3 regions of the Pseudomonas sp. TCU-HL1 genome follow, and region 3 is predicted to be linked to each of the others. Evidence: predicted binding sites of a transcription regulator. Region 3 holds the regulator's gene; each other region holds the start of a gene.
The links. Region 3 encodes FliA, which starts transcription of late flagellar genes. Its sites were predicted from a motif close to CTAAAGTTTNNNNNNNNNNNGCCGNTAA; they were not measured.
Positions count from the first base shown of each region.

Region 1 (10,270 bases), 490 kb from region 3:
ACCTGGCCGAGAACGCTTCTTCCCTGTAAAAACCTGTCCACGATTTGCTGCGCGTCAGAATAGCTGCGTTGAAAATGGCTTCGGCCTGCTCATTTACAGCTCGTAAACTCCGCGTCCTCGGCCAATTTCGCCTTGCTCTTCTCTAGCTCGCGAAATCGTGAATCAGGTTTGGCGGTTCTCAAGCCAAAGAAAAAGCCCGGCATGCCGGGCTTTTTCATGTCTGGGATTTCGACGGGGACTCAATCGTCGTCGTCGATCCAGCCGCCCATTTCCTTCCAGCGGTTGACGATGCCGCAGAACAGCTCGGCGGTCTTCTCGGTGTCGTAGCGCGCCGAGTGCGCCTCGCGGCCGTCGAACTCGATGCCAGCGGCCTGGCAGGCCTTGGCCAGCACGGTCTGGCCATAGGCGAGGCCGGCCAGCGTCGCGGTGTCGAAGCTGGAGAAGGGGTGGAAGGGATTGCGCTTGAGGGCGGTCCGGTTCACCGCGGCATTGAGGAAGCCGAGGTCGAAACTGGAGTTGTGACCGACCAGGATGGCGCGCTTGCAGCCATTGGCTTTGATCGATTTGCGCAGGCCACGGAAGATTTCCGTCAGCGCGTGCTCCTCGCTCACTGCCATGCGCAGGGGGTGATCCAGCTTGATCCCGGTGAACTCCAGCGCAGCCTGTTCGATGTTGGCGCCTTCGAACGGTTCGACGCGGAAGAAGTGGGTATGGTCCGGATAGAGGAAACCCTGCTCATCCATCGCAATGGTGGTCGCGGCGATTTCCAGCAGGGCGTCGGTGGCGGCGTTGAAGCCACCGGTTTCCACATCCACCACTACCGGCAGGTAACCACGGAAGCGCGCGGCCATGGGGTGGCGCGGGCCGGAAGGCAGGCTGCTATCCAGTTCGTCGTCGTAGAGATCCTCGCTCACGCTTGTTCCTCCAGCAGGCGCCAGCGCAGCTTCTCGCCAGCGCGCAGCGGTACGACCACTTGCTCGCCCAGCGGCAGGGTGGCGGGGGCGGTCCATTCCTCGCGCACCAGGGTAATGCGGTCGGTATTGCGTGGCAGGCCGTAGAAGTCCGGGCCATTGAGGCTGGCGAAGGCTTCCAGTTTGTCCAGCGCGTTGCGCTGCTCGAAGGCTTCGGCGTAGAGCTCGATGGCGGCATAGGCGGTGTAGCAGCCGGCGCAGCCGCAGGCGGCCTCCTTGGCGTGCTTGGCGTGAGGCGCCGAGTCAGTGCCGAGGAAGAACTTGGCACTGCCACTGGTCGCGGCGTCCAGCAGGGCTTCCTGGTGTACGTTGCGCTTGAGGATCGGCAGGCAATAGAAGTGTGGGCGGATGCCTCCCACTAGCATGTGGTTGCGGTTGTACAGCAGGTGGTGGGCGGTGATGGTAGCGCCCACGTTGGCTGAGGCCGATTGCACGAATTGCACCGCGTCGCCGGTGGTGATGTGCTCGAACACCACTTTCAGGGTCGGGAAGCGCTCGACCACACGGGTCAGGTGCTCGTCGATGAACACCTTCTCGCGGTCGAACACGTCGATCTCGCCGCGGGTCACTTCACCGTGGACCAGCAGCAGCATGCCCACTTCGGCCATGGCTTCCAGCGCCGGGAAAATTTTGTCGACGCTGGTGACGCCGGAGTCCGAGTTGGTGGTGGCGCCGGCCGGGTAGAGCTTGGCCGCATGGACGAAACCGGAAGCCTTGGCTGCGCGGATATCCTCCGGGCTGGTGCGATCGGTGAGGTAGAGCACCATCAGCGGCTCGAAGCGGCTGCCGGCCGGACGCGCGGCCAGGATGCGCTGGCGATAGGCATCGGCTTCCTCGGCATTGCGAACCGGGGGTACCAGGTTGGGCATGATGATGGCGCGGCCGAAGGTACGGGCAGCATCCGCAACGGTGTGGGCCAGGACGGCACCATCACGCAGATGGATGTGCCAGTCGTCGGGACGCAGGAGGGTCAAACGGTCGGACATGAGGGGCTTCCAGGCGGGCAGAACTGGGCGGACATGCTACCGGAAAAGCCCTACAGGGGCACGCAGGGCTTGATCCTCGGGCGGGTGCGCCAGCAATTCCGCGCTCAAGTTTTGCCGAGCGCCACCGATATCCAGCAGGAACGCCGCAATTCCCCGTGGAGCCCGCCGTGCGCCAGCGCTACCTCGTCGTCCTGAGCTTGTTCGCCAGCCTGCCGGCCATGGCCATTACTTTCCAGACTCGTCTGGAGAAGGTGGAGTGGAAGGTCGATGGCGACAAGTTCGAGTGCCGCCTGTCGCAACCCATCACTGACTTCGGCTCTGGCGAGTTCGTTCGGCGGGCCGGCGAGCAGGCCACCTTCCGCCTGAAGGCCCGTGAACGCTGGATGGGTACCGGCTCCGCCACCCTGCTGGCGGCCGCCGCTCCCTGGCAGCCGGGGAGGGGGGACATCAATCTGGGCGTGGTCAGCGTCGGCAGCGGTGAGGTGCCGTTCAATACCTCTCAGCAACAGGCGGGGCGCCTGCTCACAGGCTTGCTGGAGGGCCGCAGCCCGGCGGTGCGCCACCGCACGCGGCAGGGCGGTGACGCCCTTGAAGTGCGTCTGCTGCCGGTGAAGTTCAACCAGGCCTACCAGGACTACCTGGCCTGTACCGCCAAACTGCTGCCGGTGAACTTCGACCAAGTCAAGCACCTGCAGGTTGGCTTCCCCGGCGGCGGTATCGATCTGGACGACATGGCTCGGGCCAGGCTGGATATCATCCTCGACTTCATCAAGGCCGATCCCAGCGTCAATCACATCGAGATCGACGGTCACTCCGACAACAGCGGCAACCGCCTGACCAACCGCGACCTCTCGCGCCGCCGGGCCCTGACGGTGTTCGACTACCTGAAGGCCAACGGCTTCCCCGAGGCGCAGATGGTCATGCGCTTCCACGGCGAGCGCTATCCGCTGGCGCCCAACAACAGCTCGGCCAATCGTGCGAAGAACCGGCGCGCCACCGTGCAGCTGTCCCGTGTCGAGCTGCCCGCGTATACACCAGCCACCGCAACGGCATCAGCTCCTGCGCCAGCAGAGACGCCCACGCCCGCTGTCGCCCCAGGTGTCCCGGCCACCGCGCCGGGCGTGCCCGCGGCCACTCCCGGCGTCAAGGACGAGGCCCCCAGGCCGTAACCGCCAGCGGGTTCCTGAACCAGCCGCTCGTCGCGCCGCTGACAGAATCTGTCGCCTCGTCGTCATAAGCTGTCGCCCCACTGTAATTTGGCCGCCAAGGTCAGTAGAATCACGGGTTTTTCGTACAACCCCGTGGAGTTGATGGCATGGCGGACGTAAAGAAGGTTGTCCTGGCTTATTCCGGTGGCCTGGACACCTCGGTAATCCTCAAGTGGCTGCAAGATACCTATAACTGCGAAGTGGTGACCTTCACCGCTGACCTCGGCCAGGGCGAGGAGGTCGAACCGGCCCGCGCCAAGGCCCAGGCGATGGGCGTCAAGGAAATCTACATCGATGACCTGCGCGAAGAGTTCGTCCGTGACTTCGTCTATCCGATGTTTCGCGCCAACACCGTCTACGAAGGCGAGTACCTGCTGGGTACCTCCATCGCCCGTCCGCTGATCGCCAAGCGCCTGATCGAAATCGCCAACGAGACCGGCGCCGACGCCATCTCCCATGGCGCCACCGGCAAGGGCAACGACCAGGTGCGTTTCGAGCTGGGCGCCTATGCGCTGAAACCTGGCGTGAAAGTGATCGCCCCCTGGCGTGAGTGGGACCTGCTGTCCCGCGAGAAGCTGATGGACTACGCCGAGAAGCACGCCATCCCGATCGAGCGTCACGGCAAGAAGAAGTCCCCGTACTCCATGGACGCCAACCTGCTACACATCTCCTATGAGGGTGGCGTGCTGGAAGACACCTGGACCGAGCACGAAGAGGACATGTGGCGCTGGACCAAATCCCCGGAAGCCGCGCCGAACACCCCGACCTACATCGAGCTGACCTACCGTAATGGCGACATCGTTGCCATCGACGGCAAGGACATGACCCCGGCCCAGGTGCTCGCCGAACTGAACCGCATCGGTGGCGAGAACGGCATCGGCCGCCTCGACATCGTCGAGAACCGCTATGTCGGCATGAAGTCCCGTGGCTGCTACGAGACCCCCGGCGGCACCATCATGCTCAAGGCCCACCGCGCCATCGAGTCCATCACCCTGGACCGCGAAGTGGCTCACCTGAAAGACGAGCTGATGCCCAAGTACGCCAGCCTGATCTACACCGGCTACTGGTGGAGCCCGGAGCGTCTGATGCTGCAACAGATGATCGACGCCTCCCAGGCCAACGTGAACGGTGTGGTGCGCCTGAAGCTGTACAAGGGCAACGTCATCGTGGTTGGCCGCAAGTCCGACGACTCCCTGTTCGACGCCAACATCGCCACCTTCGAGGACGATGCCGGCGCCTACAACCAGGCGGACGCCGCAGGCTTCATCAAGCTCAACGCCCTGCGCATGCGCATCGCTGCTGGCAAGGGCCGCAAGCTGTTCTGATAAGCTTTCGGCATGAGCCTACGAACCCCGGCCATGAGCCGGGGTTTTTCATTTTGAGCCCTGTAAAAACGGGCAACCAATGAGGAAGTAACGATGAGATTGCTGCATACCATGCTGCGCGTTGGCGACCTGGACAAATCCATCGCCTTCTACACCGAAGTGCTAGGCATGACCCTACTGCGTCGCAAGGATTACCCGGACGGCCAGTTCACCCTCGCGTTCGTCGGTTACGGCGACGAAGCCCACAACAGCGTGATCGAACTCACCTACAACTGGGGTGTGGACAAGTACGAGCTGGGCAACGCCTATGGCCATATCGCCCTGGAAGTGGCTGATGTCTACAAGGCTTGCGAGGGCATCCGTGCCCGCGGCGGCAAGATCACCCGCGAACCGGGCCCGATGAAGCACGGTACCAGCATCCTGGCATTCGTCGAGGACCCGGACGGTTACAAGATCGAATTGCTGTCGCCCTCTCGCAACGACTGAAGCTCTGTGCTGATATGAATCCGGGGCGCTGTCGTCCCGGTCCGGAGGCGTGGGTCTATGGATGGTTCCGCTGTCAGCTACGAACGCAATCTCGAATGCCTGGTCTGGGCCATTCAGCAATTGTCCCTGGCCCGCGATCTCGACCGTATCGCCGAGATCGTCCGCAGTGCCGCGCGGGAACTGGTTGGGGCCGACGGCGCCACCTTCGTCCTGCGCGACGGCGACCGTTGCTTCTACAAGGACGAAGACGCCATCTCTCCCTTGTGGAAGGGCCTGCGCTTCCCCATGGAGAGCTGCATCAGCGGCTGGGCGATGATCAACCGCGAGCCTGCGGTGATCGAAGACATCTACCTTGACCCGCGAATCCCCCACGACGCCTATCGCCCCACCTTCGTCAAAAGCCTGGTCATGGTGCCTATTCGCAGCATGGCCCCGGTGGGAGCCATCGGCACCTACTGGGCCACCCCGCGCCTCGCCAGTGTGCGCGAGGTCGGCCTGCTGCAAGCCCTGGCGGATTCCACCTCGGTGGCCATGGAGAATGTCCAGCTCTACAACGAACTGGAGCAGCGGGTCATCGCCCGTACCCAGGACCTGGTGGCGGCCAACCGCCTGCTCTATGACGAAGCCTGCGAGCGTGAGCGGGTCGAGCAGGACATCCAGCGCTTCTCCATGACTGACGAACTCACGGGCCTGCATAACCGCCTCGGTTTCCTGCGCCATGCGTCCGAGGCGCTGGAAACTGCACGCCAGCGCGATGTGCCTTGCCTGCTGCTCCACCTGCAAGTGGGCAGCAACGACAGCGGATCGGGCGAGAGCCTGCCGTTGACGGCGGCGCGCATGCTGCGGACGCAATTCCGGCGAGATGATCTGCTTGCGCGACTCGGCGGCGGCGAGTTTCTCGTGCTCACCACCGGTTACGGCGATCCACAGGCTGTCCTGCAGCGCCTGCGTGCCGGTCTGGGGGCTTTCAATCGTGCGGCGGAGCAGAGCCTGACCCTGCGCATTGGCCATGCCGAGTCCACCCGTGGCCAGGACCTTGAACAACTGCTGCACGAAGCGGACAACACGCTGCATCGGAGTGGGCCAGGCTAGGGGTTGCCGGATTCTGGCTAGCCGCAGGGCTTCGCTATATAGTTCGCAACACAGCGAAAACTGATCAATCGGCCAACCCATGAGTTTCCCTCTCGACCGCACCGACCTGGCCGCCATCTGGCTGACCCTCGAACTGGCGACCCTCACCACGTTGCTATTGCTGGTGGTGGGTACCCCCATCGCCTGGTGGCTGGCACGTACCCGCTCGCGCCTGAAGGGGCCGGTGGCCGCCATCGTCGCCCTGCCGCTGGTGCTGCCGCCTACTGTCATCGGTTTCTACTTGCTGGTGAGCATGGGGCCCCATGGGTTCATCGGCCAGTTCACCCAGAGCCTTGGCCTCGGCACCTTGCCGTTCACCTTCGCCGGTTTGGTGGTGGGGTCGGTGATCTATTCCATGCCGTTCGTGGTGCAGCCCTTGCAGAACGCCTTCACCGCAATCGGTGCGCGGCCGCTGGAGGTTGCGGCGACCTTGCGTGCCAGCCCCTGGGCCACTTTCTTTTCTATCGTGCTGCCCCTGGCCAGGCCGGGGTTCGTCACCGCATCCATCCTCGGATTCGCCCACACGGTGGGGGAGTTTGGTGTGGTGCTGATGATTGGCGGCAACATCCCGGAGAAGACCCGCGTGGTCTCCGTGCAGATCTTCGACCATGTCGAAGCCATGGAGTACGCCCAGGCCCACTGGCTGGCCGGCGGCATGCTGCTGTTCTCCTTCCTCATCCTGTTGGCGCTGAACACCAGCCGGCGCCTGAAGCCCGGCTGGACCTGAGCCATGCAACAGATTCATGCACGTTTCCGCCTGCGCCATCCGGGCTTCGCCCTCGAGGCCGATCTCGAGCTGCCCGGCCGAGGCGTCACCGCGCTGTTCGGCCATTCAGGCTCGGGCAAGACCAGCCTGTTGCGCTGCATAGCCGGCCTGGAGCGCGCCGCCGAGGGCTTCCTGGAGGTCAATGGCGAGGTCTGGCAGGACAGCACCCGCGGGCATTTCCTGCCGACCCACAAGCGACCGCTGGGGTATGTGTTTCAGGAGGCGAGCCTGTTCGAGCATCTGTCGGTGCGGCGCAACCTGGAGTTCGGCCTGCGCCGCATTCCGGCACGGGAGCGTCACGTGCAGCTGGGGCAGGCGGTCGAACTGCTGGGCATCGGCCATCTGCTGGAACGCATGCCGGACGGCCTTTCCGGTGGTGAGCGGCAGCGCGTGGGCATTGCCCGTGCCCTGCTCACCAGTCCGCGCCTGCTGCTGATGGATGAGCCACTGGCTGCCCTGGACCTCAAGCGCAAGGGCGAAATCCTGCCCTACCTGGAGCGGCTGCACGACGAGCTGGACATCCCGGTGCTGTACGTCAGTCACTCGCCGGATGAAGTGGCACGGCTGGCGGACCACCTGGTGCTGCTGGACGACGGCCAGGTGCTGGCCAGCGGCCCGCTGGAACAGACGCTGGCGCGCCTGGACCTGCCCACCGCCCATGAAGATGAGGCCGGTGTCGTCATCGAAGGCCGGGTGCAGGCGTTCGATGCCCAATACCAGTTGCTGACCCTGGCGTTGCCCGGTAGCTCACTCAGCGTGCGGGTGGCTCATTCGCCGGTGGCAGAAAACTGCTCCCTGCGTTTCCGGGTACTGGCGCGCGACGTCAGCCTGAGCCTCGAGAAACAGCGCGACAGCAGCATCCTCAACCTGTTGCCGGCACGCGTGGTGGAAGAGTCTGCGGCGGCGAATCCCGCTCATGTGCTGGTGCGCCTGGACGTGGATGGCTCGCCCATGCTGGCGCGTATCACCCGGTTCTCCCGTGACCAGCTGGGGCTGTACTCCGGTCAGGCGATCTGGGTGCAGATCAAGTCGGTGGCGTTGCTGGCCTGAGGCGGGTGGGGATGGGGGATTGTGGGAGCGAACTCATTCGCGAATGAATTCGCTCCCACAGGATCACAATGCGTCGTGGTTCCCCGAAGGTTCCACACACACGCAATTGCGGCCGGACTGCTTGGCGCGGTACAGGCCCCGGTCGGCGCGGCCGATCAGGCTGTCGAGCGAGTCGTCAGGGTGCATCTCGGCCAGGCCGACGCTGGCGGTCACCTGCAGGTTCACACCCCTGAAGGGATAGCGCCGGGACGCCACGTCGCTACGGATTTTCTCCGCCAACTGCTGGGCGGTGGCGTTGCCAGTGTCCTTGAGCAGGATGATGAACTCCTCTCCGCCCCAGCGGCAGACGATGTCCGACTGGCGCAGCCCGTCCCGCAGGTTCTGGGAAAAGCCCTGCAGCACCTGGTCGCCAGCCTGGTGGCCGTAAGTGTCGTTGAGCAGCTTGAAGTGGTCGAGGTCCAGCATCAGCGCCGCCAGTGGCTTGCGGTCGCGCCTGGCCTCTTGCAGCGCCTGGCCGGCGAGCAGTTCGAAGCCGCGTCGATTGGGCAGGCCGGTCAGGCTGTCGGTCGTGGCCAGGGCTGCGATGCTGCGCTGATAGCGGCGCATCAGGCGAATCACCAGCACCAGCACGACGCCCGTGACGAGCAGGCAGATCAGCAGGTTGAGGTAGAGCGTGTTACGCAGGCCGGCGAGCAGGCCGCCCTCGTGCTTGTCGACGAACAGGTACCAGTCCAGCTCCGGGATGTAGCGTACGTTCAGGTAGTGGTCGCGGCCCTTTTCCTGGTATTCGAACTTGCCGGTCTGCGGACGGACCAGCTTGGCCTTCAGATCCTCCAGGCCCGGCACATCGCCCAGGGATTGGCCGACCCGCGCGCCCAGCGGGCCGCCGTCGGCCCCGGTCAGGACGATGCGCCCGGTGGTGTCGACGAAATACACGCTGCGGTTGTAGCGGCGCTGGTATTCGTCTATCAGCTTGATCACCGCATCCACCGTCAGGCCGACGCCGGTGGCGCCGAGGAACTTGCCGTCGTAGTCGAACACCTTGTAGTTGATGAAGATGGTCAACTGGTCCTGGTTGGCCATGTCGACGTCGACATTGATCTCGTAGGGCTCCTTCATGTCGCGCACGCGGAAGTACCAGATGTCCCGCGGCTCCTTCGGGTCCACCTTCTTGAGCACGCCCTTGGTCTGGTAGTAGGTGAGTGTGCGATCGGAGATGAAGAAGCTGGTGAAGGCGCCGTAGTGCTCCTGGATCTCGCGCAGGTAGCGGGTCATCGGCTCGATGTCCTTTTCGCCGTGCATCACCCAGTCACGCACGAAGGTGTCGCGGCTCATCATCGAGGAAATCAGGATGGGCCGGACCAGGTCCTTCTGGATTTCCGAGTAGACGTTGTCCGAAGTCAGCGGCAATTCGGTGTTGATGATGCTGCTGCGAATGGACTTGAGCGACGCCTGGTAGCTGACCAGGGACGTGGCCAGGAAACCGCAGCCAAGCAGCAGTACCAGGGCGATGACCAGCAGGCGGTGGCTTTGCTTGGCGTGTTCTTTTAGCGGCATCTGACAACCTGGCCTCGGGGTAGTGGCGCAATGCTAGCGTGCGGGTGGTGCGGGCGTCACGGACGGGTACTTGACGTCAGGCTATCGGCGTTTCCAGCCTTACCCTGACGGCCGCCATGCGGAAACTCCGGGGCTGAATCGATCCAGGGTTCCAGGCGCTGGCCAAAACTCAGCTTCACTCGAAAGCTCGGTGGCCCATCGCTGCGGTGGTCGCGCGCCAGCTCCGCACCCAGTGTTTCGCGCAGGGCATAGGGGACGTTGATCTGGGCAATGCGCAGCTGGCCGATCTGGCCGGTCAGGCGCCCGTCGCGAACCCAGGCACTGACGGTGCCCGGCGCGATGGCGTACTGGGTGCGATCGGGATAGCGGCTGCGCAGGGCCTCACGGTCCAGTCCCACATCCACGGCGAACAGGCGGCTGTCGCGTTTCTCCTCCTGTTCAACATAGTCGCGGGCGGCGCGTTCGGCGTCCTGCCGGCGCTTGTCTTTCGGCGCGGTGCGCAACTCGCTGCGGGCTTCCTCCAACTGCTGCCGTGCGCGTGCCAGTTCGGCCTTGCGTGCCGGACCATCCAACTCCAGCACCACCAGCACTTCGCGGTTGCGGTCGTTCACACGCGACGCCTCGCGGTCCTCCGCAGTGAAGCCCAGGCGCAGCAAGCTGGCTTCGTCCAGCATCAGGCTCTGGTAACGATCAGTGCCGGTCGGATCGCTGGGGCGTCGCCAGTCCAGGCGCAGGGCCAGGCCGCTGTTCTCGTGCTCCGCCCAGTCGTAGCTGCGGCGCAGTTCTCGCT
Region 1 covers NZ_CP015992.1:4,692,877-4,703,146, reverse strand. The annotation lists gene THL1_RS21585 (peroxiredoxin) at 1-29, shown strand, start outside; gene rnt (ribonuclease T) at 240-914, opposite strand; gene pyrC (dihydroorotase) at 911-1,957, opposite strand; gene THL1_RS21570 (flagellar protein MotY) at 2,125-3,126, shown strand; gene THL1_RS21565 (argininosuccinate synthase) at 3,273-4,490, shown strand; gene gloA (lactoylglutathione lyase) at 4,584-4,976, shown strand; gene THL1_RS21555 (GGDEF domain-containing protein) at 5,034-6,068, shown strand; gene modB (molybdate ABC transporter permease subunit) at 6,148-6,834, shown strand; gene modC (molybdenum ABC transporter ATP-binding protein) at 6,838-7,923, shown strand; gene THL1_RS21540 (sensor domain-containing diguanylate cyclase) at 7,987-9,480, opposite strand; gene THL1_RS21535 (DUF4824 family protein) at 9,537-10,270, opposite strand, start outside.
Region 1: THL1_RS21570 (flagellar protein MotY) is a predicted target of FliA. The motif match lies at 2,061-2,088, and genes of this name have one in related genera.

Region 2 (10,270 bases), 2.4 Mb from region 3:
CGGCGCCGAAGGCGTCGGCCTGTATCGCACCGAAGTGCCGTTCATGATCAACGAGCGCTTCCCCAGCGAAAAAGAGCAGCTCGCCATTTACCGCGAGCAGCTCGCTGCCTTCCATCCGTTGCCGGTGACCATGCGTACCCTGGACATCGGCGGCGACAAGGCCCTGTCCTATTTCCCGATCAAAGAAAGCAACCCGTTCCTCGGCTGGCGGGGCATACGCGTAACCCTCGACCACCCGGAAATCTTCCTGGTCCAGGTGCGCGCCATGCTCAAGGCCAGCGAAGGCCTGGACAACCTGCGCATCCTGCTGCCGATGATTTCCGGCACCCATGAGCTGGAAGAGGCCCTGCATCTTATCCACCGTGCCTGGGGCGAGGTGCGTGACGAGGGCGTGGACATCCCGATGCCGCCGGTTGGCGTGATGATCGAGATCCCCGCTGCCGTGTACCAGACCAAAGAACTTTCGCGCCAGGTGGACTTCCTTTCGGTGGGTTCCAACGACCTGACCCAGTACCTGCTGGCGGTGGACCGCAACAATCCGCGCGTGGCGGACCTCTACGACTACCTGCATCCGGCCGTGCTGCAAGCGCTGAAGAAGGTGGTGGACGACGCCCATGCCGAAGGCAAGCCGGTGAGCATCTGCGGCGAGATGGCGGGCGATCCGGCTGCCGCCGTGCTGTTGCTGGCCATGGGCTTTGACAGCCTGTCGATGAACGCCACCAACCTGCCCAAGGTGAAGTGGCTGCTGCGCCAGGTCACCATGACCAAGGCCAAGGAATTGCTGGCGCAACTGTTGGCCATCGACAACCCGCAGGTTATCCACAGCTCGCTGCATCTCGCCCTGCGCAACCTGGGTCTCGGTCGGGTGATCAACCCGGCCTCGACCATCCAGACCTGAGGCGCGGCGTAGCGATGCACGCCAGATAGGGTATCGAGTCATTGCTGAAACGTCTGGACGATGGCCTTTACCAGGCCAAGCAGTGGCGTAATTGCATCGCGCCCTGCTGAGTCGTCTTTCGTTCAGCGTTACCCTGAGCAGCACCCGGAATGAAAACGCCCGCCAATCGGCGGGCGTTTTCATGTCGTGTGCATCAACTCTGGAAGATGATTCGGCCGTCCACCAGGGTGTAGCGCACCTGGCCCGGCAGGCAGTGGCCGATGAAGGGGCAGTTGTCGCCCTTGGATTTCCAGGTCTCGCCCGCCAGCGTGGAGGCTTGCGGGTCGAACAACACCAGGTCTGCCGGAGCGCCCACGGCCAGGCGGCCGGCAGGCAAGCGCAGGGCGCGGGCCGGGCCGGCGGTCAGGCGGGCGAGCAGCGTCGGCAGATCGAGCAGGCCGTCCTGCACCAGCGTCATGGCCAGCGGCAGCAGCAGTTCCACACTGCTGATGCCCGGCTCGGTGGCGCCGAATGGCGCGAGCTTGGCATCCGGCTCATGCGGCTGGTGGTGGCTGGCAATGGCCGAGATCACGCCGCTCTTCACCGCTTCGCGCAGGCCGTCGCGGTCGGCACGGGCGCGCAGCGGCGGCTGCACGTGGTAGAGGCTGGAAAAATCGATCAGCGCTTCGTCGGTAAGGATCAGCTGGTACATGGCCACATCGGCGGTCACCGGCAGGCCACGGGCCTGGGCCTGGGCGATCATCTCGGCACCACGGGCGCTGGTGATCTGGCTGAAGTGCGCGCGCACGCCGCTTTGCTCCACCAACAGCAGGTCGCGGGCCAAGGCCACGGTCTCGGCGGTTTCCGGAATCCCGGCCAGGCCCAGGAAGCTGGCGGTCGGGCCTTCATGGGCGAGGCCGCCCTCGGCCAGGGAGGCGTCCAGGGAGTGGAAGACCACAGTGAGGTCGAAGGTAGCGGCGTATTCCAGGGCGCGGCGCTGGACACGGTTGCTGGCGAAGGTGGCCAGGCCGTTGCCGAAGGCCACGCAGCCGACGTCGCGCAGGGCCACCAGTTCGGACAGCTGTTCGCCAGCCAGGCCCTTGGTCAGTGCGCCGATGGGGAAAACCTTGGCGTTACCGGCTTCCTGGGCGCGGTCAAGGATCAGCTCGGCCACGGCCGGGGTATCCAGCACCGGCCGGGTCAGGGGCGGGCAGCAGAGGCTGGTGACGCCACCGCTCACGGCGGCCAGGGTTTCGCTGGCGATGCTACCTTTGCGGCTGTAGCCCGGCTCGCGCAGGGCAACGGAGAGGTCCACCAGGCCAGGGGCGGCCACCAGGCCCGCGGCATCGAGGGTCTTGTCCGCCTGGAAGCCGGCCGGCGCTTGGCCGAGGGCGGCGACCTTGCCGCCTTCGAGGAAGAGGTCGGTGACCTGGTCGTGGCCGCTGGCCGGGTCGATCAGGCGGGCGCCGAGGATGTGGGTACGCATCAGTTCAGCTCCTCGGCGTCCTGGTTGAGTTGGCGTTGCGCGGCCTGTCCGCTCATGGCCATGGAGAGCACCGCCATCCGCACGGCGATGCCGTAGGTGACCTGGTTGAGGATCACCGATTGGGCGCCGTCGGCCACGGCGGACTCGATTTCGACGCCGCGGTTGATCGGGCCGGGGTGCATGACGATGGCGTCCGGCTTTGCCAGTGCCAGGCGCTGGGTGCTGAGGCCGTAGAGCTTGTAGAACTCGCCCTCACTGGGCAGCAGGCCGCCCTGCATGCGCTCGCGTTGCAGGCGCAGCATGATGACCACGTCCACATCCTTCAGGCCTGCGGCGAGGTCGGTATAGACCTTCACGCCATACTGCTCCACGCCCACCGGGATCAGGGTTTTCGGCCCGATCACGCGAATGTCCGGGCAGCCGAGGGTGCGCAGGGCGAGCATGTTCGAGCGGGCTACGCGCGAGTGCAGGATGTCACCGACTATGGCCACCGAGAGGTTCTCGAAGCTGCCCTTGTGGCGACGGATGGTGAGCATATCGAGCATGCCCTGGGTCGGGTGCGCGTGGCGGCCGTCACCGCCGTTGATGATGGCCACGTCCGGGCACACGTGCTCGGCGATGAAGTGGGCGGCGCCGGAGTCGGCGTGGCGCACCACGAACATGTCGGCCGCCATGGCCTCCAGGTTGCGCAGGGTGTCGAACAGCGTTTCGCCTTTGCTGGTGGAGGAGGTGGAGACGTTGAGCGTGATGACGTCGGCGGACAGGCGTTGGGCTGCCAGCTCGAAGGTTGTGCGGGTGCGGGTGGAGTTCTCGAAGAACACGTTGCACACCGTCTTGCCACGCAACAGCGGGACTTTCTTCACCGCGCGGGCGCCGACTTCGAGGAAGGAGTCGGCGGTGTCGAGGATTTCCGTCAGCAGCTCGCGGGGCAGACCGTCGAGCGAGAGGAAGTGGCGCAGCTGGCCCTGGTCGTTGAGCTGCAGCGGGCGCTTGGCGTCTGTCGGCATGGGGCAGGCCCTGAAAGGTTACGAGAATTCGGAAGGGTCAGGCGTGTGAAGCGAGGTCCTGACGCTTGAGGGTGAGCGGCGTGGGGCCGAGCAATTTTACCCGTTCCGTGGCGCCCAGGGACAGGGTTGCACCGACCACGTCGGGGCGGACCGGCAGCTCGCGGGCATTGAGGTCGAGCAGGCAGACCAGCGTCACGCTGGCCGGGCGGCCGTAGTCGAAGAGCTCATTGAGGGCGGCACGTACGGTACGGCCGCTCATGAGCACGTCATCGATCAGCACCAAGTGCTGGCCTTCGACTTCGAACGGTAGCGCGGAGGGGCGCACCTGCGGGTGCAGGCCGCTCTGGGTGAAGTCATCGCGATAGAACGACACGTCCAGGGTGCCCATCGGGCCGGACTCGCCCAGCTGTTCCAGCAGCGCCTGGGCGACCCACACGCCGCCCGTGCGGATACCGATGTAGCGTGGTTCGGCGATGTTGCGGGACTTCAGGTGGGCTTTCAGGTCGCTGGCCATCCTCGGCAGCAGCTCGGCGGGGTTGGGCAGGGTCATCGGCGGTCCTCGCGTTCTGGAATCAGGAAGTTGCGGAGTTTTCGGCCAGCCAGCCTTCCAGCAGCAGGGCGGCGGCCAGGGCGTCCACCGGGCGCTCGCGGTAGCCGTCGCGCTGCCCCTGGGCCAGTCGCTGGCCTTTGGCCTCGAAGGTGGTCAGGCGCTCGTCGTGGGTGAATACCGGGAGATTGAAGCGGCCGTTCAGGCGCCGGGCGAATTTTTCCGCGCGGGCGCTCATCTCGCTGGGGGTGCCGTCCATGTTCAATGGCAGACCGACGACGATGGCATCGGGCTGCCATTCGCGGATCAGGGCTTCGACCTGCTGCCAGTCCGGCACGCCGTTCTGGGCCTTCAGGACTTTCAGCTCGCGGGCCTGGCCGGTTACGGCCTGGCCGACGGCGACGCCGATCTGTCGGGTGCCGTAATCGAAGCCGAGCAGCAGGCGCAGGGGCTTGGGCTCAGCCATCAGGCGTGCCCGGCCTGGGCGGTGAGCAAGCTGAGGTTCACGCCCAGGCGCGCGGCAGCGGCGGCGAGGCGCTGTTCGGACGGGGTGTCGAAGAGAATGGACAGGTCCGCCGGGCAGGTCAGCCAGGCGTTGTCGCTCAGTTCGGCCTCCAGCTGGCCGGCGTCCCAGCCCGCGTAGCCGAGGGCGACCAGGCTTCTCTGCGGGCCGCCGCCATCGGCGATGGCAAAGAGCGCGTCCTGGGAGGTGGAGAGGGCCAGTTCGCCGAGTTCCAGGGTGGCCTGGAAGCTGTGGCCGGTGGGGTGCAGGACGAAACCGCGATCAGTCTGTACCGGGCCGCCGGCGTAGATGGGCAGGCCCTGGCAGCGCGCCGGCGGGGTGATTTCCGGACGCAGCTGCTCCAGCACGTCGCTCAGGCTGAGGCCGTTGGGGCGGTTGATCACCAGGCCCATGGCGCCCTGCTCGTTGTGCTCCACCAGATAGGTGAGGGTCTGGGCGAAGTTCGGATCGGCCATGTGCGGCATGGCGATCAGGAAGTGGTGCTTGAGGTAGCTGGGTGCGCTTTTCATGTCAGCTAGTTTCAGGCTTAAGACGGCAGGCTTCAAGCGGCAAGGCTGCGGCGTGATCACGCGCGTCGCGGGGGCCTTGTTGAAAGCCTAGAGCCTATCCCGGCTCGCCGCTTTCAGTTGCTCGACAGGCGGTCGCCGCGCTCGAAACGCCAGGTGCGAATGATTTCCAGGCGGTCGATGTCCGCCAGGTCGCCGGTGAAGGGGGCGAAGGGGGCGGCGAGCCGGACGATACGCATGGCGCCCTGGTCCAGCACCGGCTGGCCGGAGGACTCCAGTACCTGCACTTCATACAGGGTGCCATCCCGGTTGATCGATACCAGCAGTCGCAGGTTGCCGTAGATGCGCTGGCGGCGGGCTTCATCCGGGTAGTTGAGGTTGCCGACGCGTTCGATCTTCTTGCGCCACTCTTCCTTGTACCAGGCGCCCTTGTCGCGCATGGTCGAGGCCGCGTTGAGGCGATGGATGCGCGGACGCTTGGCGTAGAGCTGGCGCTCCTTGTCCAGTTCGGCTTCCAGGCTGGCGATCTCGGCGGACAGCTGCGAACTGTCGAAGGTCAGCGCCGGCTTACTCTCGGGCTGCGGCTTGGTCTGCTCGCGCTTGATCGTGGTTTTCTGGGGTTGCGGGCTCTTGGTTGCCACCGCGGCCTTGGGTGCCTCCTTCTTCGGCGCCTGGGGCGGCGCGGTGGGCGGCGTGGTCTTGCGGATTTCCTTGTCCTGGAACGGCGCCTGCTCAGTGGTCTTGGGCGTCGCCTTGTGCTCCAGCGTGCCGCTGCCCTGCTGGTTGGCCTGGGCCAGGAAGTCGGCCTTCTTCGGCTTTTCCTCGCTCTTGAAGGTGGCCAGGGTGATTTCCAGTGTCTTGCTGATCTGCTGAGGGTCGGCGACGGTGAAGCCGACTCCGAGGATCAGGGCGACATGCAGCACGGCGGCGACGAACAGGGTAAAGCCCAGCCGATCCGCCGGGCGTACGTCGGCGGACGGTAGGGTGGAGGTATTCACGGCTGCGTTCATCGACAGTCAGCTTGCTTCAGATAGCGGCGCAGTCTGCCGAGCGCCCGCATAAAAGTCTATGAAGCACTCCGCGCCTCGAGCTTGATGGCGATCGCATCCATCAGGCGCTCGCCGATGCGCGTGCCATAGGCGTTATCGATCTCGCGGATGCAGGTGGGGCTGGTGACGTTGATTTCGGTGAGGTGCTCGCCGATCACGTCCAGGCCGACGAACAGCAGGCCTTTTTCCCGCAGGGTCGGTCCGACGATGGCGGCGATCTCGCGGTCGCGTTCGCTCAGCGGGCGAGCCTCGCCCCGACCGCCAGCGGCGAGGTTGCCACGTGTCTCGCCTGCCGCGGGAATGCGAGCCAGGCAATAGGGCACCGGTTCACCATCGATCATCAGGATGCGCTTGTCGCCGTCCTTGATCGCCGGCAGGTAGCCCTGCGCCATGATCTGCTGGTTGCCGTGGGCAGTCAGGGTCTCGAGGATCACCGAGAGGTTCGGGTCGCCGGCGCGGTGGCGGAAGATCGAGGAACCGCCCATGCCATCAAGGGGTTTGAGAATGATGTCACGCTGTTCTTCGGCAAACTCGCGCAGAATGTCCGCTCGTCGGCTGACTACGGTCGGCGGTGTGCACTGGGGGAACAGGGTGGCGAAGAACTTCTCGTTGCAGTCGCGAAGGCTCTGCGGGCGATTGACCACCAGCACGCCGGCACGTTCGGCTTGTTCCAGCAGGTAGGTGGAGTAGACGAACTCGTTGTCGAAGGGCGGGTCCTTGCGCATCAGGATCACGTCCAGTTCCGCCAGCGGGGTGTCGGCTTCGGCTTCCAGCTCGAACCAGTGCCCGGGGTCGAGGAATACCTTCAGTGGGCGCATGCGCGCGCGAGCTTCACCGTTTTTCTGGTATAGGTCCTGCTGCTCCATATAGAACAGTGACCAGCCGCGCTCCTGGGCGGCCAGCAGCATGGCCAGGGAGCTGTCCTTCTTGAAGGAGATTTGCGCAATGGGGTCCATGACGATTCCGAGGCGAACGCTCATGGGGGGTCTCCGCAACAGGTTTCAAGGGGCTCGCGGAACGCGGCGGGCCGGTTGGATAAGGCGCTCAGGGTGGCGCCGGCATTGATTGTGGTCAAGGAAAAAACCTTCCCGAGATTGGGGAGAATCGCAGATGCGGAGGCCGTGTAGCTTGCGTCTGGAGACTGTGCTAAAAAGGCCCGACGATTGGGTCGCAGCCCGTCGGTTGCAGGGCCTCAGGCACATATATAAAGCAGAATAACGACTCACCGAGGCGATGATAGGGCGAACATGGAACAGCATTCCGAGGGTTTGAAAGTCATGGTGATCGACGACTCGAAAACGATTCGTCGCACGGCCGAGACTCTGCTCAAGAAGGTGGGGTGCGAGGTCATCACCGCAGTCGACGGTTTCGATGCCCTGGCCAAGATTGCCGATTCCCACCCGAACATCATCTTCGTCGACATCATGATGCCGCGCCTGGACGGGTATCAGACCTGCGCCCTGATCAAGAACAACAGTGCTTTCAAATCCACCCCGGTGATCATGCTGTCCTCCAAGGACGGCCTGTTCGACAAGGCCAAGGGTCGCATCGTCGGTTCCGATCAGTACCTCACCAAGCCTTTCAGCAAGGAAGAGCTGCTCGGCGCGATCAAGACTCACGTCCCCGATTTCACCCCGGTGGAGCAAGCCTCCTGAAGTCCGGCCTGATGGCCGGTGAAGCCTTTCCGTATGGGGAACACTATGGCTCGTATTCTGATTGTTGATGACTCGCCGACCGAGATGTACAAGCTGACTGCCATGCTCGAGAAGCACGGTCACCAGGTACTCAAGGCCGAGAATGGCGCCGATGGGGTGGCCCTGGCGCGCCAGGAGAAGCCGGACGCCGTCCTGATGGATATCGTGATGCCCGGCCTCAATGGTTTCCAGGCGACCCGTCAACTGACCAAGGACGCCGACACCAGCCACATTCCGGTGATCATCGTCACCACCAAGGACCAGGAAACCGACAAGGTCTGGGGCAAGCGCCAAGGCGCCAAGGACTACCTGACCAAACCGATCGAAGAAGACACCCTGATCAAGACCCTGAATGCGGTACTGGCCGGCTGAATGCCACGCCGGTTGCCGGACGCATAATTATTAGAAACAGGCCAAGGCCGGTCGCCATGTCGGATTCGCAGACTCCCTTCCAGCTCCTATTCGAAATCGACCAGCGCTGTCGCGCGCTGGCGGCGGGTCTGCCTGCGCAAAAGCAGGTGGTGCAGAGCTGGAGCGGCATCGGTTTCCGCATGGGCGAGCGCTTGTTCGTGGCGCCCATGGGCGAGGTCAGCGAAGTGCTGCACGAGCCGCGGCACACCTCGTTGCCGGGTGTGAAAACCTGGGTCAAGGGGGTGTCCAACGTGCGTGGGCGCCTGTTGCCCGTCATGGACTTGTGCGGCTTCTTCGGCAGCGAACTGTCGCCGCTGCGCAAGCAACGCCGTGTCCTGGTGGTGGACTACCAGGAGATCTTTGCCGGCCTGATCGTCGACGAAGTCTTCGGCATGCAGCATTTTCTGGTCGATGCCTTCAGCGAGGCGTTGCCTCCGCTGGAAGCCAGCATCCAGCCCTTCATCCACGGTGTTTTCCATCGCGAGCAGCCCTGGCTGGTGTTCAGCCCGCACGCGCTGGCCCAGCACCAGGCGTTTCTCGAGGTGGCTGTCTAGATTCGACGCGAAGCGCCTGACGCTTCGCGCTGGTCACCGGGACAGCGTTCCCGGGGCCGAGGCTTCAAGGTTGGGCCGGCTCTGCCGGCCCTTTGGCGTTACATGGGAATACAGTGGTTGGTCCAGGCGGGGGCCCGATAATGAAAAGACTGAACGCAGGCAATCTGTTTTCCGGGGTGCGCAGTACGTCGTTGATCGCCGGACTCTTCGTGGTCCTGATCATCGCCATCGTGCTGCTGTTCGCGAACTTCGCGTACCTCAACACCCAGGCTAACTACGACAAGGAATACATCAGCCACGCAGGTGAGCTGCGCGTGCTGTCCCAGCGTATTGCCAAGAACTCCAGTGAATCCGCAGCGGGCAAGGCCGAAGCCTTCGCCCTGCTGAAGGACGCGCGTAACGACTTCGAGACGCGCTGGAACCACCTGGTCAAGGGCGACGCCGCCACCGGCCTGCCTGCCGCACCGGTCGCCGTGAAGGGCGAGATGGATGCCGTGCAGAAAGACTGGGACAGCCTGCGCAAGAACGCCGACGCCATCCTGGCCAGCGAACAGACCGTACTTTCCCTGCACCAGGTAGCCGCTACCCTGGCCGAAACTATTCCGCAGCTGCAGGTCGAGTACGAGGAAGTGGTCGACATCCTCCTCGAAAGCGGCGCGCCCGCCAGCCAGGTTTCCGTGGCCCAGCGCCAGTCGCTGCTGGCCGAACGTATCCTTGGCTCGGTGAACAAGGTGCTGGCCGGTGACGAAGACTCCGTGCAGGCCGCCGACATGTTCGGCCGCGACGCCAGCCTGTTCGGCCGCGTACTGAACGCGATGCTCGAAGGCAACGCGGCGATGGAGATTTCCAAGGTCACCAACACCGAGGCGCTGGAGCGCCTGCAGGAGATTTCCGAACTCTTCGAATTCGTGTCCGGCTCGGTGGACGAGATTCTCGAAACCTCGCCTGAACTCTTCCAGGTCCGTGAGTCCGCCAACACTATCTTCACCGGTTCCCAGACCTTGCTGGACAAGGCTTCCGGGCTGACCAGCGGCTTCGAGAACCTGGCCTCCGGCCGTGGCCTGAACACCCTGGCCGGCTACGTGCTGGGCGCCCTGGCCCTCGGCTCGATCATCCTGATCGGCCTGGTGATGGTGCAGAGCACCCGCAACCGCCTGGCCGAAACCGCTGCGAAGAACGAACGTAACCAGGCTGCGATTCTGCGTCTGCTCGACGAAATCGCCGACCTCGCCGACGGTGACCTGACGGTAGCCGCGACCGTAACCGAGGACTTCACCGGTGCGATCGCGGACTCCATCAACTACTCCATCGACCAGCTCCGCGAGCTGGTGGAAACCATCAACCTGACCGCCGTGCAGGTGGCCGCCGCCGCCCAGGAAACCCAGGCCACCGCCATGCACCTGGCCGAGGCTTCCGAGCACCAGGCCCAGGAAATCGCCGGCGCCTCCGCCGCGATCAACGAAATGGCCGTGTCCATTGACCAGGTATCGGCGAACGCCTCCGAGTCCTCTGCGGTAGCGGAACGTTCCGTAGCCATCGCCAACAAGGGCAACGAAGTGGTGCACAACACCATCACCGGCATGGACAACATCCGTGAGCAGATCCAGGACACCTCG
Region 2 covers NZ_CP015992.1:310,346-320,615, forward strand. The annotation lists gene ptsP (phosphoenolpyruvate--protein phosphotransferase) at 1-898, shown strand, start outside; gene THL1_RS01485 (dihydroorotase) at 1,092-2,363, opposite strand; gene THL1_RS01490 (aspartate carbamoyltransferase catalytic subunit) at 2,363-3,370, opposite strand; gene pyrR (bifunctional pyr operon transcriptional regulator/uracil phosphoribosyltransferase PyrR) at 3,408-3,920, opposite strand; gene ruvX (Holliday junction resolvase RuvX) at 3,943-4,383, opposite strand; gene THL1_RS01505 (YqgE/AlgH family protein) at 4,383-4,949, opposite strand; gene THL1_RS01510 (energy transducer TonB) at 5,063-5,956, opposite strand; gene gshB (glutathione synthase) at 6,013-6,975, opposite strand; gene pilG (twitching motility response regulator PilG) at 7,243-7,650, shown strand; gene pilH (twitching motility response regulator PilH) at 7,696-8,061, shown strand; gene THL1_RS01530 (chemotaxis protein CheW) at 8,118-8,654, shown strand; gene THL1_RS01535 (methyl-accepting chemotaxis protein) at 8,795-10,270, shown strand, end outside.
Region 2: THL1_RS01535 (methyl-accepting chemotaxis protein) is a predicted target of FliA. The motif match lies at 8,718-8,745, and genes of this name have one in related genera.

Region 3 (10,270 bases):
GGCGCGGATCAAGGGTGTGCGCAAGAAGCTGTCCCAGGAAATGGGTTTCCTGATGCCGTCGGTGCACATCCGCGACAACCTCGATCTGTTGCCCAATGCCTACCGCCTGACCCTGATGGGCGTCAGCGTCGCCGAGGCCGAGGTCTATCCGGATCGGGAACTGGCAATCAACCCCGGCCAGGTGTTCGGCACCCTCAATGGTGTCGCCGCCAAGGATCCGGCATTCGGCCTGGAGGCGGTGTGGATCGACGCCAGCCAGCGCGACCAGGCGCAATCCCTCGGCTACACGGTGGTGGATGCCAGTACCGTGGTCGCCACGCACCTGAACCAGGTGCTGCACAAGCATGCCCACGAGTTGCTGGGCCACGAAGAAGTCCAGCAACTGATGCAGAACCTGGCCAAGAGCTCGCCGCGTCTGGCCGAAGAGCTGGTGCCGGGCATGATTTCGCTCTCGACCCTGCTCAAGGTGCTCCAGGCGTTGCTGCAGGAACAGGTGCCGGTGCGTGATATCCGTACCATCGCCGAGGCCATCGCCAATGTGGCGCCCAAGAGTCAAGATCCCGCCGCGCTGGTGGCGGCGGTGCGTGTCTCGCTGGCCCGTGCAATCGTGCAAAGCATTGTGGGACTAGAGCCGGAGCTGCCTGTGATCACCCTGGAACCCAGGTTGGAACAGATATTGCTGAATAGCCTGCAGAAGGCCGGACAGGGTTCGGAAGATGGCGTTCTCCTCGAACCCGGAATGGCCGAGAAGCTGCAACGTTCCCTGGTGGAAGCGGCGCAGCGCCAGGAAATGCTCGGCAAGCAGGCGATCCTGCTGGTGGCTGGGCCGATCCGGGCGATGATGTCGCGCTTCGCAAGGCTCGCCGTGCCAACCATGCACGTACTGGCCTACCAGGAAATACCGGACAACAAGCAGGTCACCATAGTTGCGACTGTGGGGCAGAACTAACCGAGGTCAAAGACCATGCAGGTCAAACGCTTCTTCGCCGCCGATATGCGTCAAGCCATGAAGTTGGTGCGTGATGAACTGGGCGCGGATGCCGCCATCATCGGTAATCGTCGGGTCGCCGGCGGCGTCGAGCTGACCGCCGCGCTGGATTACCCGTTGCCCGCCCCGGCGCCGAGCAAGCCCAACCCGGTCCTCGAAGCCGAGTTGCGCAAGACGCAGGCGCGCATCGTCCAGGCTCAGGCCGAACTGACCACCCGCGCCGTGGCCGATGCCGGCAAGGACCGTCAATTGTTCGCCGGTGAGCCGCTGACCGCTATCGAATCGGAGCTGCCCGAGTTCGCCCTGGCCGCAGCCATGAGCCGCCCGCGTCCGGTGGAGCCGGTCAGTGCGCCGAAGCCCGCCGCCGTGGACCAGACTGCCCTGGACGCTATGCGTTTCGAGCTGAGTGGCCTGCGCGAACTGATCGAAGTGCAGCTGGGCTCCATCGCCTGGGGCCAGATGCAGAGCCGCCGTCCCCAGCAGGCCAGCCTGTGGCGCCGCCTGCAGCGCATGGGGCTGCCAGCCGAGCTGGGGCGCGCATTGCTGGACAAGGTGGCCAAGGTCAATGAGCCCCGCCAGGCCTGGCGCATGCTGCTGGCGCATCTGTCCCATGCCATTCGCACGCCGCAGGTCGAACCGCTGGAGGAGGGCGGCGTGATCGCCCTGGTCGGCCCGGCCGGAATGGGCAAAACCACCACCCTGGCCAAGCTGGCTGCGCGCTACGTGCTGAAGTACGGCGCCCAGAACGTCGCCCTGGTGAGCATGGACAGCTTCCGTATCGGCGCCCAGGAGCAGCTCAAGACCCTGGGCCGCATCCTCAACGTGCCGGTGACCCATGTCGATCCGGGGCAGTCTCTGACCCAGGCCCTGGCGCCCCTGGTCCGCAAGCGTGTGGTGCTGATCGATACCGCTGGTCTGCCGGCCAACGATCCGGCCCTGGCCATGCAGCTCGAAGCGCTGGCCAGCCGTGCGATAAACGCGAAGAATTACCTGGTGATGGCCGCCACCAGCCAGAGCCAGGTGCTCAAGGCCGCGTATCACAGCTACAAGCGTTGTGGCTTGGCCGGTTGCGTCATTACCAAGGCGGACGAAGCGGCCAGTCTGGGCGAGGTTTTGGGGCTGGCTATCGGCCAGCATCTCCCGGTAGCCTATCTGGCTGACGGGCCCCGAATCCCGGATGATCTGCAGGTTCCCCGCAGCCACCAGTTGGTGAGCCGAGCGGTTAGCCTCCAGGCGCCGGAAGACCCAAGTGAAGAAGCCATGGCCGATCTGTTCGCCGGGCTCTACCAGAATCCGGCGCGTCGCGCCGGTTGAAGAATCATGAGCCGCCCCAAGGGGCGGTGCAGTACCGCCAAATGGCCCCTAAGGCAAGGTATTTGAAATGGGTAGTATTCATCCCGTACAGGTGATCGCGGTGACCGGCGGCAAGGGCGGCGTCGGCAAGACCAACGTGTCGGTGAACCTTTCGCTGGCACTGGCCGATCTCGGTCGCCGCGTCATGTTGTTGGACGCCGACCTCGGTCTGGCCAACGTCGACGTCCTGCTCGGCCTCACGGCCAAGCGCACCCTGGCCGATGTGATCAATGGCGAATGCGACCTGCGCGACGTGCTGTTGCAGGGGCCGGGGGGCATCCGCATCGTCCCGGCCGCCTCCGGCACCCAGAGCATGGTGCAGCTTTCGCCCATGCAGCACGCCGGCCTGATCCAGGCATTCAGCGATATCAGCGACAACCTCGACGTACTGGTGATCGACACCGCCGCCGGCATCGGTGATTCGGTGGTCAGCTTCGTCCGTGCGGCGCAGGAAGTGATAGTGGTCGTCTGCGACGAGCCGACCTCCATCACCGACGCCTACGCGCTGATCAAGTTGCTGAACCGTGACTACGGCATGAACCGCTTCCGCGTCCTGGCCAACATGGCCCACAGCCCGCAGGAAGGGCGCAACCTGTTCGCCAAGCTGACCAAGGTTACCGACCGTTTCCTCGATGTCGCCCTGCAGTATGTCGGCGCCGTCCCCTATGACGAGTCGGTACGCAAGGCCGTGCAGAAGCAGCGCGCGGTCTATGAAGCCTTCCCCCGCTCAAAGTGCTCGCTGGCCTTCAAGGCCATCGCACAGAAGGTCGACAGCTGGCCGCTGCCGGCCAATCCGCGGGGCCACCTGGAGTTCTTCGTCGAGCGGCTGGTCAGACAGTCGAGCGCGGAAACGCCTGTATGACACCTGCCACTGGACTGCGTATGTACAGCAAGGCACAGGCAAGGGATTCGCAACATCAGCTGATCGAGCGCTATGCCCCCCTGGTCAAGCGCATCGCTTATCACCTGCTGGCGCGCCTGCCTGCCAGCGTTCAGGTGGAAGACCTGATGCAGTCCGGGATGATTGGTTTGCTCGAAGCCTCGAAGAAGTACGACGGCAGCAAGGGCGCCAGCTTTGAAACCTATGCCGGTATCCGCATTCGCGGGGCCATGCTCGACGAGGTCCGCAAGGGCGATTGGGCGCCGCGTTCGGTCCACCGCAATACCCGCATGGTGAGTGACGCGATCCGCACGATTGAAGCGAGAACCGGTCGCGACGCTAAAGATCAGGAAGTTGCTGCCGAACTTGGATTGAGTCTCGAAGACTACTACGGCATCCTGAGCGACACCTTGGGCAGCCGCCTGTTCAGCTTCGACGACCTGTTACAGGACGGCGAGCAGGGCGGTGCGCTCGAGGACGCCGGTGTCACCCAATTCTCACCCTCCCAAGATCTGGAAGAAGAACGCTTCCAGGCTGCGCTGGCCGATGCCATCGCGAACCTGCCGGAGCGTGAGCGCCTGGTGCTGGCGCTGTATTACGACGAAGAACTGAACTTGAAGGAAATCGGTGAAGTGCTGGGGGTCAGCGAATCGCGGGTCAGCCAGTTGCATAGCCAGTGCGCGGCCCGTCTGCGCGCGCGGCTCGGCGAATGGCGCGCGCGCTGAACGCACACCGCTTTCAGAATTGAATGGCGCACCCGGCAAGAGGGGCGTTTGAGACTGTACGGAGGTCGACTTGGACAAGAACATGAAAATCCTCATCGTTGATGATTTCTCGACGATGAGACGCATCATCAAGAACCTCTTGCGCGACTTGGGTTTCACCAATACCGCCGAAGCCGATGACGGCACCACGGCCCTGCCGATGCTGCACAGCGGCAACTTCGATTTCCTCGTGACCGACTGGAACATGCCCGGCATGACCGGTATCGACCTGCTGCGTGCCGTGCGTGCCGACGAGCGCCTGAAGCACCTGCCGGTCCTGATGGTGACGGCCGAGGCCAAGCGCGACCAGATCATCGAAGCGGCCCAGGCCGGTGTGAACGGTTATGTGGTCAAGCCTTTCACTGCCCAGGTGCTGAAAGAAAAAATCGAGAAGATCTTCGAGCGGGTCAACGGCTGACGCCAGCCGCGAGGGCACCATGGACCAGAACGAACACCTGCTGGTCGACTTCGAGTCGACCCTGAAAGTCCGTGCTCGGGAATTGGTGGAAAGCCTGGAGAAAGGCAATTTCACCGATGCCGTGCAACTCATCCACGAACTCAATCACGTCCGGGATCGCGGCCTGTACCAGGAAGTGGGCAAGCTCACCCGCGAGCTGCACAACGCCATCGTCAACTTCCAGATCGACCCGCACCTGCCCCACGCCCAGGAAATGTCGCAGATCGCCGATGCGACGGATCGCTTGTCCTACGTGGTGCATATGACCGAGAAGGCCGCTAACCGCACCATGGACCTGGTGGAGGAGAGCGCGCCGCTGCTCAATGGGCTGAGCGATGACGCCCAGCAGTTGGGCGAGGAGTGGGGGCGCTTCATGCGCCGGGAAATCGGGGCGGACGGTTTCCGTGACCTGGCCCGCCGTATCGAGCAGTTCCTCGCCCGCAGCCAGCGCGATACCGACGCACTGTCCGGCAAGCTCAACGACATCCTGCTAGCCCAGGATTACCAGGACCTCACCGGCCAGGTGATCAAGCGCGTGACCCAACTGGTCACCGAGGTGGAAAGCAACCTGGTCAAGCTGGTGATGATGGCCAGCCAGGTGGATCGCTACGCCGGTATCGAGCACGACCACGCCGCGCTGCTCGCCGAGCTGGAGCAACAAAAAAACCCTTCGAGGGGTGAAGGTCCGCAGATCCATGCCGATATACGTGAAGACGTAGTGTCCGGACAGGACGACGTCGACGATCTGCTATCCAGCCTTGGATTTTAAGGTAAACCCTATGGAGCGCTCATATGAGCTTCGACGCCGATGAAGAAATCCTCCAGGACTTCCTGGTAGAGGCCGGCGAGATTCTGGAGCAACTGTCCGAGCAGCTGGTCGAGCTGGAAAGCCGCCCGGACGACATGGACCTGCTCAACGCGATATTCCGTGGTTTCCATACCGTGAAGGGCGGCGCTGGCTTCCTCCAGCTCAATACCCTGGTGGAATGCTGCCATATCGCCGAAAACGTCTTCGACATTCTGCGCAAGGGCGAGCGCCGCGTGGATGCCGAGTTGATGGACGTGGTGCTGCAGGCCCTGGACGCGGTCAACGAGATGTTCAGCGAGGTGCGCGAGCGCAGCGAGCCGACGCCCGCAACACCTGAGCTGCTCGCAGCGCTGTCGCGGCTGGCCGAGCCGAATGGCGCTGAACCCGTTTCCGTGGCTCCCGCTGCATCGGCTCCGATGGTCGAAGCGCCTGCTCCAGTCGCAGCATCCGCGGACATCACCGACAGTGAGTTCGAACAGTTGCTGGACGCCCTCGGCGATAACGCCGGTGTGGTGGCCGAGTCCACTGCGGCCGCCGACGAAATCACCGACGACGAGTTCGAAGCGCTGCTGGACCAACTGCACGGCAAGGGCAAGTTTGTCGCTGCTGCGGAAGCACAACCCCCTGTAGTCGCCCAGGCTGCAGCCGCGGCTGTCGCCACGGCGGGTGCGGGTGACGATATCTCGGACGACGAGTTCGAGGGTCTGCTCGACCAGCTGCACGGCAAGGGCAAGTTCGGTGGCATCGTGGAAGTGGCTGCCAGTGCTCCGGCCGCGCCGGTCGCTGCGGTCGCTGGAGCGGCTGGCGAAAACATCACCGACGACGAATTCGAAGCGCTCCTTGACCAGCTGCACGGCTCGGGCAAGTTCTCCGGTGCTGCCGAGGAACCCGCTGTCGCAACTGCCGCGGTGGCGAGCCGCCCGGCCGCTGCGCCGGCTCCCAAGCCTTTGGCCAAGGCTGAGCCCGCGCCACGCCAGACGCCTGCCACTGGCAACGGCGCCGCCGGCCCGGCCGTGGCCAGCGAAGCGGAAACCACCGTACGGGTGGATACCGCGCGCCTGGACGAGATCATGAACATGGTCGGCGAGCTGGTGCTGGTGCGTAATCGCCTGGTGCGCCTGGGTGCCAACAGTGGCGACGAATCGATGGCCAAGGCCGTGTCCAACCTGGACGTGGTCACCGCCGACCTGCAGACTGCGGTAATGAAGACGCGGATGCAGCCGATCAAGAAGGTCTTCGGCCGCTTCCCGCGCCTGGTCCGTGACCTGGCGCGCAACCTGAAGAAAGAAATCAACCTCGAGCTGGTGGGCGAGGAAACCGACCTGGACAAGAACCTGGTCGAGGCCCTGGCCGACCCGCTGGTGCACCTGGTGCGCAACGCCGTCGACCACGGCATCGAGTCCCCCGAGGAGCGCGAGGCCGCTGGCAAACCGCGTACCGGCCGGGTGGTCCTGTCCGCCGAGCAGGAAGGCGACCACATCCTTCTGATGATCACCGACGACGGCAAGGGCATGGATGCAGCAGTGCTGCGTGCCAAGGCGGTGGAGAAGGGCCTGCTGGACAAGGATGCCGCCGAGCGCCTGACTGAGCTGGAATGCTACAACCTGATCTTCGCCCCGGGCTTCTCGACCAAGACCGAGATTTCCGACGTGTCCGGCCGCGGCGTCGGCATGGACGTGGTGAAGACCAAGATTTCCCAGCTCAACGGCACGGTGAACGTGTTCTCGCAGAAGGGCCATGGCTCGAAGATCGTCATCAAGGTCCCGCTGACCCTGGCGATCATGCCGACCCTGATGGTGATGCTGGGCGACCAGGCGTTCGCATTCCCGCTGGTCAACGTCAACGAGATCTTCCACCTCGACCTGTCCCGCACCAACGTGGTGGACGGCCAGGAAGTGGTGATCGTCCGCGACAAGGCCCTGCCGCTGTTCTACCTCAAGCGCTGGCTGGTTCGCGACGCGGCGGTGGAAGAGCAGGGCGAGGGGCACGTGGTGATTCTCTCCGTGGGCACCCAGCGCATCGGCTTCGTGGTCGACCAACTGGTCGGGCAGGAAGAGGTGGTGATCAAGCCGCTGGGCAAGATGCTCCAGGGCACGCCGGGCATGTCCGGCGCCACCATCACCGGTGACGGCCGTATCGCACTGATCCTCGACGTGCCGAGCATGCTCAAGCATTACGCGCGCCGTGGCTGATCTGGGGCGGCCAGCAATGGCCGCCCGCTAGGAGCTTTTTTCTTATGGCAGTCAAGGTTCTGGTGGTGGATGACTCCGGGTTCTTCCGCCGCCGTGTCTCGGAAATCCTTTCGTCCGACCCCAATATCCAGGTGGTGGGTACCGCCACCAATGGCCGGGAGGCCATTGACCAGGCGCTGGCGCTCAAGCCCGACGTCATCACCATGGACTACGAGATGCCGATGATGGACGGCATCACGGCGGTGCGGCACATCATGCAGCGCTGCCCGACGCCGGTCATGATGTTCTCTTCGCTGACCCACGAAGGCGCCCGCGTCACCCTCGACGCCCTGGATGCCGGTGCGGTGGATTTCCTGCCCAAGAACTTCGAGGACATCTCGCGTACGCCCGAGAAGGTCAAGCAGTTGCTGTGCGAGAAGGTGCACAGCATCGCGCGCAGTAACCGTCGCTACAGTAGCTTCAGCGCGCCGGCACCGGCTTCCAGCGCTCCGGTGCGCCCGGCCCATGCCGCGGCACAACCGAGTCACGCCGCCCCTGCGGCTCCGGCGGCGTCCGCAGCCCCAAAGCGTAAAGCCTACCGGCTGGTGGCCATCGGCACCTCCACCGGCGGGCCGGTCGCCCTGCAACGCGTGCTCACCCAACTGCCGGCCAACTTCCCGGCGCCGCTGGTGCTGGTCCAGCACATGCCAGCAGCGTTCACCAAGGCCTTCGCCGAGCGCCTGGACAAGCTGTGCCGGATTTCCGTCAAGGAAGCCGAGGATGGCGACGTGCTGCGTCCCGGCCTGGCCCTGCTGGCTCCCGGCGGCAAGCAGATGATGGTCGACGCGCGCGGCGTGGTGCGCATCCTGCCCGGTGACGAACGCTTGAACTACAAGCCTTGCGTGGACATCACCTTTGGCTCCGCGGCCAAGGCCTACAATGACAAGGTCCTGGCGGTGGTGCTGACCGGCATGGGCGCGGATGGCCGTGAAGGCGCGCGCCTGCTCAAGCAGGGCGGTAGCCAGATCTGGGCCCAGGACGAAGCCAGTTGCGTGATCTACGGCATGCCCATGGCGGTGGTGAAGGCCAACCTGGCCGACGCCGTCTACGGCCTGGACGATATCGGCCGGCACCTGGTCGAGGCGTGCATGTAATGGAGAAACCCAGGTAATGGATGTACTGAGCCTCATCGGGGTAATCCTGGCCTTCGTCGCCATCATCGGCGGCAATTACCTCGAAGGCGGCCACGCCGCGGCCCTGCTCAATGGGCCGGCGGCGCTCATCGTCCTGGGTGGAACCCTGGGCGCTGCGTTCCTGCAGACGCCCATGAGCATCTTCAAGCGCGCGCTGGGCATCATTCGCTGGATTCTTTTCCCGCCCCTGGTGGACCTCGCCGGCGGTATCGACCGCGTGGTCAACTGGAGCATGACCGCCCGCAAGGAAGGCCTGCTGGGCCTGGAGCCGGTGGCCGATAGCGAGCCCGATCCGTTCGCGCGCAAAGGCCTGCAGTTGCTGGTGGACGGCGCCGAGCCGGAATCCATCCGCAGCATCCTCGAAGTCGACCTCTTCACCCAGGAAGGGCGCGACCTGCAGGCGGCCAAGGTGTTCGAGAGCATGGGCGGCTACGCGCCCACCATCGGCATCATCGGCGCGGTGATGGGGCTGATCCATGTCATGGGCAACCTGGCCGATCCGAGCCAGTTGGGTGGCGGCATTGCCGTGGCTTTCGTGGCCACCATCTACGGCGTCGGCTTCGCCAACCTGCTGCTGCTGCCGATCGGCAACAAGCTGAAGTCCATTGCCATGCGTCAGTCGCGCTACCGCGAAATGCTCCTGGAGGGCGTCCTCTCCATCGCTGAAGGCGAGAACCCCCGCTCCATTGAACTCAAGCTGCAAGGCTTCATGGATTGAGGAGTTGGGCATGGCACGCAGGCGGCATCAGGAAGAACACGAGAATCATGAGCGCTGGCTGGTGTCCTACGCGGACTTCATCACCTTGCTGTTCGCCTTCTTTGTGGTGATGTACTCCATCTCCTCGATCAACGAAGGCAAGTACAAGATCCTTTCGGACACCCTGGTGGGCGTGTTCAACCAGCCTGATCGTTCGATCAAGCCGATCCCGGTGGGCGAAGAGAAACCGCGTACTGCCGAGCCGGATCGTTCCATGGCGGAGGAAAGCGAGCGCACGCAGACGTCCCTCGACGATTCGGGCGCCGACCCGTTGCAGCAGATCGCCCAGAACGTTCGCGATGCCTTTGGCGATCTGATCAACGCCGATCAATTGAATGTGAGCGGCAACGAACTCTGGGTGGAGATCGAGATGAACTCCAGCCTGCTGTTCCCCAGTGGCGACGCCATTCCCAACGATGTTGCCTTTGACCTGATCGAGAGGATTGCCAGGATTCTGGCACCCTACGGCAACCCGGTTCACGTCGAAGGCTTTACCGACAACCTGCCCATCGCCACCTCGCGGTTTCCGTCCAATTGGGAGCTGTCTTCGGCGAGGGCGGCCAGCATCGTGCGCATGCTGGCCATGGGCGGAGTGTCGCCAGGCCGCATGGCAGCCGTGGGCTATGGTGAGTTTCAGCCGGTAGCGGATAACGCCACCGCGGAAGGCCGCGCGCGTAACCGCCGCGTGGTGCTGGTGGTTTCCCGAAACCTAGATGTACGTCGTAGCGTCAGCGGCGTTGGCAGTGCCAATGCCAAGCCGGATGCCGCCTTGCAGAAGGCTGGCACGCAACCTGCACCACCAGCGCCAGCACAGGCCCCCGGAACGGGTGCCGTCAATTCCCTGTCGCCTGCCCCGTAGGGTAGGTGAAGAGTCTCGGTGCAACCGCGCAGCCGGGAGG
Region 3 covers NZ_CP015992.1:4,199,342-4,209,611, reverse strand. The annotation lists gene flhA (flagellar biosynthesis protein FlhA) at 1-949, shown strand, start outside; gene flhF (flagellar biosynthesis protein FlhF) at 965-2,302, shown strand; gene fleN (flagellar synthesis regulator FleN) at 2,370-3,203, shown strand; gene fliA (RNA polymerase sigma factor FliA) at 3,200-3,946, shown strand; gene THL1_RS19505 (chemotaxis response regulator CheY) at 4,029-4,403, shown strand; gene THL1_RS19500 (protein phosphatase CheZ) at 4,423-5,211, shown strand; gene THL1_RS19495 (chemotaxis protein CheA) at 5,235-7,442, shown strand; gene THL1_RS19490 (protein-glutamate methylesterase/protein-glutamine glutaminase) at 7,487-8,575, shown strand; gene THL1_RS19485 (flagellar motor protein) at 8,592-9,332, shown strand; gene motD (flagellar motor protein MotD) at 9,343-10,230, shown strand.